One region of the Streptomyces sp. NPDC002790 genome, then DNA from elsewhere that is predicted to be linked to it. Evidence: riboswitches for the same ligand, from Rfam matches in the RefSeq annotation. Region 1 holds a riboswitch; the other holds the start of a gene.
The links. A riboswitch is a leader RNA that binds a small molecule or an ion and turns the genes downstream of it on or off. The one in region 1 is predicted to bind glycine.
Positions count from the first base shown of each region.

Region 2: linked by a shared signal. The riboswitch ahead of gcvP (aminomethyl-transferring glycine dehydrogenase) and the one ahead of gcvT (glycine cleavage system aminomethyltransferase GcvT) in region 1 are both predicted to bind glycine.

Region 1 is NZ_JBEOVM010000022.1:25,586-28,982, forward strand. Features, by position in the region: gene glyA (serine hydroxymethyltransferase) at 1-145, opposite strand, end outside; gene gcvH (glycine cleavage system protein GcvH) at 153-530, opposite strand; gene gcvT (glycine cleavage system aminomethyltransferase GcvT) at 596-1,720, opposite strand; glycine riboswitch at 1,783-1,884, opposite strand; glycine riboswitch at 1,885-1,984, opposite strand; gene ABT004_RS13550 (AAA family ATPase) at 2,110-2,766, shown strand; gene ABT004_RS13555 (enhanced serine sensitivity protein SseB) at 2,826-3,397, shown strand, end outside.
Region 2 is NZ_JBEOVM010000047.1:9,340-12,736, forward strand. Features, by position in the region: gene ABT004_RS21155 (DNA polymerase IV) at 1-1,030, shown strand, start outside; gene ABT004_RS21160 (PRC-barrel domain-containing protein) at 973-1,347, opposite strand; glycine riboswitch at 1,471-1,566, shown strand; gene gcvP (aminomethyl-transferring glycine dehydrogenase) at 1,753-3,397, shown strand, end outside.

The DNA of each region.
Region 1 (3,397 bases):
AGCCCTGGGCCTCCATGACGGCGGCCGGGGCGAAGTTCTCCGACGCGATCATTTCGAGGGTCGACTGCTGGCGCTTCAGCTCGGCGTCGACCGCGAGGGCGACCTCGGGGTCGAGCTCGTGCAGGGATTCGTTCAGTACGGACATCAGGGGGTCAGCTCCCGGAGAACTCGGTGTACTCGTCGGCGGAGAGCAGGTCCTTCGGCTCGTCGGCCAGCCGGACCTTGAACAGCCAGCCGCCCTCGAACGGGGCCGAGTTGACGAGGGCCGGGTCGTCGACGACGTCCTGGTTGATCTCGGTGACCTCGCCGCCGACGGGGGAGTACAGGTCGGAGACCGACTTGGTCGACTCGAGCTCGCCGCAGGTCTCGCCCGCGGTCACGGTGTCACCGACCTCGGGGAGCTGGACGAACACGATGTCACCGAGCGCGTTCGCGGCGTGCTCCGTGATGCCGATCGTGGCGACGCCATCCTCGACGGCGGAGAGCCACTCGTGCTCCTTGCTGTAACGCAGCTGCTGGGGGTTGCTCATGAGGCGAATTCTCCTGTACGCGGGAAGGTGCTGGTGACAGAGGGGGCGCCGGTGCGCGGCGCGGACTACTTCTGGCGCTTGTAGAACGGCAGCGCCACGACCTCGTACGGCTCGTGCTTGCCGCGGATGTCGACACCGACCCCCGATGAAGAAGCAGCACCGGCCTCGGCGTGCGCCGGGTCCACGTACGCCATCGCGATCGGCTTGCCCAGTGTCGGGGACGGGGCGCCGGAGGTGACCTCGCCGATCACCGTGCCGTCGACGACGACGGACATCCCGGCGCGCGGGACACGGCGGCCCTCGGCGATGAGGCCGACGAGCTTGCGGGGCGGGTTGGCCTCGGCGCGCTCGGCGGCGGCGACCAGCGCGTCGTGGCCCACGAAGTCGTCCCCGTGCGAGGTCTTCTCGAACTTCACGACGCGGCCGAGACCGGCGTCGAAGGGTGTGAGGTCGGTCGTCAGCTCGTGCCCGTACAGCGGCATGCCCGCCTCCAGGCGCAGCGTGTCCCGGCAGGAAAGGCCGGCGGGGATCAGGCCGTACTCGGCGCCCGCCTCGGTCAGCGCCTGCCACAGCTTCTCGGCGTCGGCGGGGGCGACGAACAGCTCGAAGCCGTCCTCGCCGGTGTAGCCGGTGCGCGCGATGAGCGCCTGTACGCCGGCGACGGTGCCGGGCAGCCCCGCGTAGTACTTCAGGCCGTCCAGGTCCGCGTCCGTGACGGACTTCACGATCGCCGCGGAGGTCGGGCCCTGCACCGCGAGCAGCGCGTACGCGTCCCGGTCGTCGCGGACCTCGGCGTCGAAGCCGACGGCGCGCTCGGTGAGGGCGTCGAGGACGACCTGCGCGTTGCCCGCGTTCGCGACCACCATGTAGGTGGTCTCCTCCAGCCGGTACACGATCAGGTCGTCGAGGATCCCGCCGTCGGCGCGGCAGATCATGGTGTAGCGGGCGCGGCCGAGGCCGACGGAGCCGATGTTGCCGACGAGCGCGTGGTTGAGCAGGTCCGCGGCGGCGGGACCGGACACCGTGATCTCGCCCATGTGGGAGAGGTCGAAGAGGCCGGCACGCGTGCGTACCGCGTTGTGCTCGTCGCGCTCGCTGCCGTAGCGCAGCGGCATGTCCCAGCCGGCGAAGTCGGTCATCGTCGCCCCGAGTGAACGATGCAGGGCGTCAAGGGCAGTGGTGCGGCTCATGGCTGGTGTGCTCCCGGTGGCATGACGACGATGGCGGAGTCCCGCTGATCGCGCGCGGGACGTCCTCCCCATCTGTCATCGGAACCTGAGAGGTTCGCCCCGAGGGGGCTTGCACCTTGGGTGGGGGCGTCACGTCACAAAGACGCCCCACTTTTCAGATCTGCCTCGCCCGCGCGGTACGGGGCCTGAGAGATTCAAGGGAGGAACTTGCTCCTTCGGCGTCCGGGGACCCGTGGGTACCCGGAACTCTCCCGCGCGGATTCAAGCGGCCGGTATGCAGTTTGCGCGCACATCATTGCATGCCCGTCCGACAGGGAAAGCCCTTGAGTGGCATTACCTTCTCTTTACACTTGAGGGGCAAGGGTGGCGTGACCGGAACGGGGAGGACGATCACGGTGCAGAAGGCAGTGGCGGGGGCGTACGCGGTGGCGGCTTCGGCGCCGGTGGTGGCGGGGGTGCGGACCTCCGGCCGCCGCTCGGTGCGGGACCTGCGCGGCCGCCGCGGTCACACGCCGCGCCTGCTCGCCTTCGCGGCGGGCGACCTCGTCGTGCTCTCGGGCCTGCCGGGCAGCGGAAAGTCGACGCTGATGCGGCGGGCCGTGGCGGAGATCCGGATCGACTCGCAGGACACCCGCGAGCGTTGGGCCGCGCGCATGCCGCGCCACCTGCCGTACGCGCTGTACCGCCCGCTGGTCCGCGTCGCGCACTACGTGGGGCTGCGCCGGGCGATGCGCTCGGGCGTGAGCGTCGTCGTGCACGACTGCGGTACGCAGGCGTGGGTGCGCCGCTGGGTGATCCGCACGGCGCGGCGGCGCGGCGCGGCCGTCCACCTGATGCTGCTCGACGTACCGGCGGACACGGCCCTCGAGGGGCAGCGGGACCGCGGCCGCGGGGTGTCCCGGTACGCCTTCGCCCGGCACCGCAGAGCGGTGGGCGCGCTCGTCAGCTCGACGGAGCAGGGGAACCTGCCGGCCGGGATGGATTCGGCGGTGCTGCTCGACCGGGCGGCGATGGAGGCGCTGGGAGGGATCACGTTCGACGACTGACAGCGGTTAAGGTCGGCGGGCAGCAGCAGCGGGCGGAACAGCAGAGGTTGATGGCAGTCATGGAGTTCCCAGGTACCCCGGAGCCGGGGCACGATCACGCCCAGGGGCACGAGGGCGGCTACGCCCACCCCGCGCAGGGCTGGCCGGCCAACGAGCTGGAGGAGGTCCTCGCCGCGGCGCTCGGGCGGCCGGAGTCCGGCGCCCGCGTCGTCGAGGTGCTCGGCCGCAGCCACGTGTGGATCCCGCTGCCCAGGGGCGGTTCGAACGCCAGCAGGGACCTCGATCTGCCGAGCCTGGAGATCGGGGGCCAGGCCTACGTCCCCGTGTTCAGCTCCGAGCAGCAGTTCATGGCGGTCACCGGTGGCCGGATGGACTGCACCGTGGCCCCGGCCGTGGAGTTCGCGCGCGGGCTTCCGCCGCAGCTCGGCATCGCCGTGAACCCGGACGGCACGGTGGGTGTGCCGCTTCCGCCGCAGGCCGTCGCCGAGCTGGCCCGCAGTGGCCGCACGCCGCTGGACGGCCCGGCGGCGGGTGGCCGCGTGGTGCTCAGCGAGCCGGACTGGCAGGTCGACCCCATGGACTTCCTGGCCGCGGTGCGTGAGGAGTTCGAGGCGCTCGGCACGGTACTGAG
Region 2 (3,397 bases), on a different contig from region 1:
CGCGTCCAAGATGCTCGCGAAGATCGGTTCCGAGGAGGCCAAGCCGGACGGTCTTGTGCTGATACGCCCAGGTACCGAGCGCGCGCTGCTCGGGCCGCAGTCCGTGCGGATCCTGCCCGGCGTCGGGCCCGCGACGGCGGATCATCTGCGGCGGGCCGGGATCCAGACCGTGGAGGAGATCGCGGGGGCCGGTGAGGACGAGCTGGTGCGACTCCTCGGCAAGGCGCACGGCAGCCACCTGTACGAGATGGCGCTCGCCCGCGACGAGCGGCCCGTCGTCGCCGAGCGGGACTCCAAGTCCGTATCGGTCGAGGACACGTACGACGTGGACATCCATGACCGGGTGCGGGTCCGGATGGAGGTGCGCAGGCTCGCGGGCCGGTGCGTGGAGCGGCTGAGAGCGGCCGATCGTTCGGGCCGGACCGTGGTGCTCAAGGTGCGGCGCTACGACTTCTCGACGCTGACGCGCTCCGAGACGCTGCGGGGGCCGACGGATGATCCCGGGGTGGTGCGGGAGGCCGCGGCGCGGCTGCTGGAGAGCGTCGACACGACCGGTGGCGTGCGCTTGCTGGGGGTCGGGGTCAGTGGGCTCGCCGACTTCACGCAGGAGGACTTGTTCGCGCAGTTCGCCGCCGCGGAGGAGGCCGCTGCCGAGGAGGCCGCCGCCGGAGAGCCAGAAGGGGACGCGGGGCCCGTCGAGTCCGTGGAGGCGGTCGAGCCCGAGCCGGTGCCTGTGGAGCGGAAGTGGCTGGCCGGGCACGATGTGCGGCATACCGAGTTCGGGCACGGGTGGGTGCAGGGGAGCGGGCTGGGGCGGGTGACCGTGCGGTTCGAGACGCCGTATGCGCGGGTGCGGGGGCGGGTGCGGACGTTCCGGGTCGACGATCCCGAGCTGGAGTCGGCGGATCCGTTGCCGCTCGTCGAAGCGGTCGAAGCCGTGGAAGGGGCCGAAGCCGTCGAAGAGGCCGAGGATCAGGTCGGGTCGTCCTCCGCGCCCGCGATCTTGCCGAACGTGACGTCGGGCGACTGAGGAGCCGTGATCTCCAGGCCGTAGTGGTGGTAGAGCTGGAGCTCCTGCTCCGGGGAGAGGTGGCGGCCCACGCCGAAGTCGGGGGAGTCCTTGATGAGTGAGCGCTCGAAGGGCACGTTCAGCGTGCCGTCCGTGAAGTCGCTGGGCTCGAGCGGTACGAAGGCGTCGCGGCTGAACAGGCCGGTTCGTATCGCGGCCCACTCCGGCACGCCCGTGGCGTCGTCCAGGTACACCTCGTCGATGGTGCCGATCTTGGCCCCGCTGCGGTCGAATGCCTTGCGGCCGATCAGATTGCGCGGATCGACATCGGTCTGCACGGGCCCTCCAACTGATCGCGATGATCGCAACTCGTCTGTAAACACTACGAAAGAGCACATTGTGGAAGGCGGCCACTCGGGGGCTCCGGCCACGTAGCCGCTGGTAGGCTGGCAGGCGGCTGCTGACCCCGTGCGGGAGAGTCTTCCGACGGTCGTCGGGGGCGCCGAAGGAGCAACTCCTCCCCGGAATCTCTCAGGCCCCTGTACCGCACGGACGAGGTCACTCTGGAAAGCAGAGCGGGGTGCACGGTTTCCGCTCTCACCGACGGTGCAAGCCGGTGTGTTCCGTGTTCTCGCGGGGTGGGCCGGTGAAGCTCTCAGGTTGAGATGACAGAGGGGGAGGCCGACCGGGTACCCGCGCCGTGGTGCCCCTCGCAGGTCGCAATGACCAGGAGGCCTCCGCCAATGACCGCCAACCGTATTCCGCTCTCCCAGTTGGAGCGAGGAATCCCCTTCGAGCAGCGCCACATCGGCCCCGATGACGCCGCTCAGGCCAAGATGCTCGCGCAGGTCGGCTACGGCTCGCTGGACGAGCTGACCGCGGCCGCGGTGCCCGATGTGATCAAGAGCGCCGAGGCGCTCGACCTTCCGGCCGCCCGCAGCGAGGCCGAGGTGCTCACCGAGCTGAAGTCCCTTGCGGAGCGCAATCAGGTGCTCGGCTCGATGATCGGCCTCGGCTACTACGGGACGTTCACACCGCCCGTCATCCTGCGCAACGTGATGGAGAACCCGTCCTGGTACACGGCGTACACGCCCTACCAGCCGGAGATCTCGCAGGGCCGCCTCGAGGCGCTGCTCAACTTCCAGACCATGGTCGCCGAGCTGACCGGCCTGCCCACCTCGGGCTCCTCGCTGCTCGACGAGGGCACCGCGGCCGCCGAGGCGATGGCCCTGTCGCGCCGCGTCGGCAAGGTCAAGAACGGTGTCTACGTCATCGACGCCGACGCCCTGCCGCAGACCATCGCCGTCATCGAGACGCGCGCCGAGCCGACCGGTGTCGAGATCGTCGTCGCCGACCTCGGGGAGGGCATTCCGGCCGAGGTCGCCGAGCGCGGCGTCGTGGGCGTGCTCGTGCAGTACCCCGGGGCCTCCGGCGCCGTGCGGGACATCAAGCCCGTGATCGACCAGGCGCACGAGCTGGGCGCCATCGTCACCGTCGCCGCCGACCTCCTCGCTCTGACATTGCTGACCTCGCCCGGTGACCTCGGCGCGGACATCGCCATCGGCACGACGCAGCGCTTCGGTGTGCCGATGGGCTTCGGCGGTCCGCACGCCGGATACATGGCCGTACGCGAGAAGTTCGCACGCTCCCTGCCGGGCCGCCTCGTCGGTGTCTCCGTCGACGCCGACGGCAACAAGGCGTACCGCCTCGCCCTGCAGACCCGCGAGCAGCACATCCGCCGCGAGAAGGCGACCAGCAACATCTGCACCGCGCAGGTGCTGCTCGCCGTCATGGCCGGCATGTACGCCGTGTACCACGGGCCCGAGGGCCTCAAGTCCATCGCACGGCGCACCCACCGATACGCCACCGTGCTCGCGGCGGGGCTCACCGCGGGCGGCGTCGAGGTCGTGCACGGCGCGTACTTCGACACCCTCACCGTGCGGGTGCCGGGCAAGGCAGCCGAGGTCGTCTCCGCCGCGCGCGAAGGCGGCGTGAACCTGCGCCTCGTGGACGCCGATCACACCTCGCTCGCCTGCGACGAGACCACCACGCGGGCCCAACTGGGCGCCGTATGGAGTGCATTCGGTGTCGAGGCGGACGTCGAGGCCCTGGACGCCGAGGCCGCGGACACGCTGCCGGGCGGCCTGCTGCGCGAGGACGACTACCTGACGCACCCCGTCTTCCACCAGTACCGCTCCGAGACGGCGATGCTGCGCTACCTGCGGGCGCTCGCCGACCGCGACTACGCGCTGGACCGCGGCATGATCCCGCTGGGCTCCTGCACGATGAAGCTCAACGCGACGACGGAGATGGAGCCGGTCACCTGGCCCGAGTTCGGCCAGCTGCACCCCTTCGCGCCCGCCGAGCAGGCGCAGGGCTACCTGACGC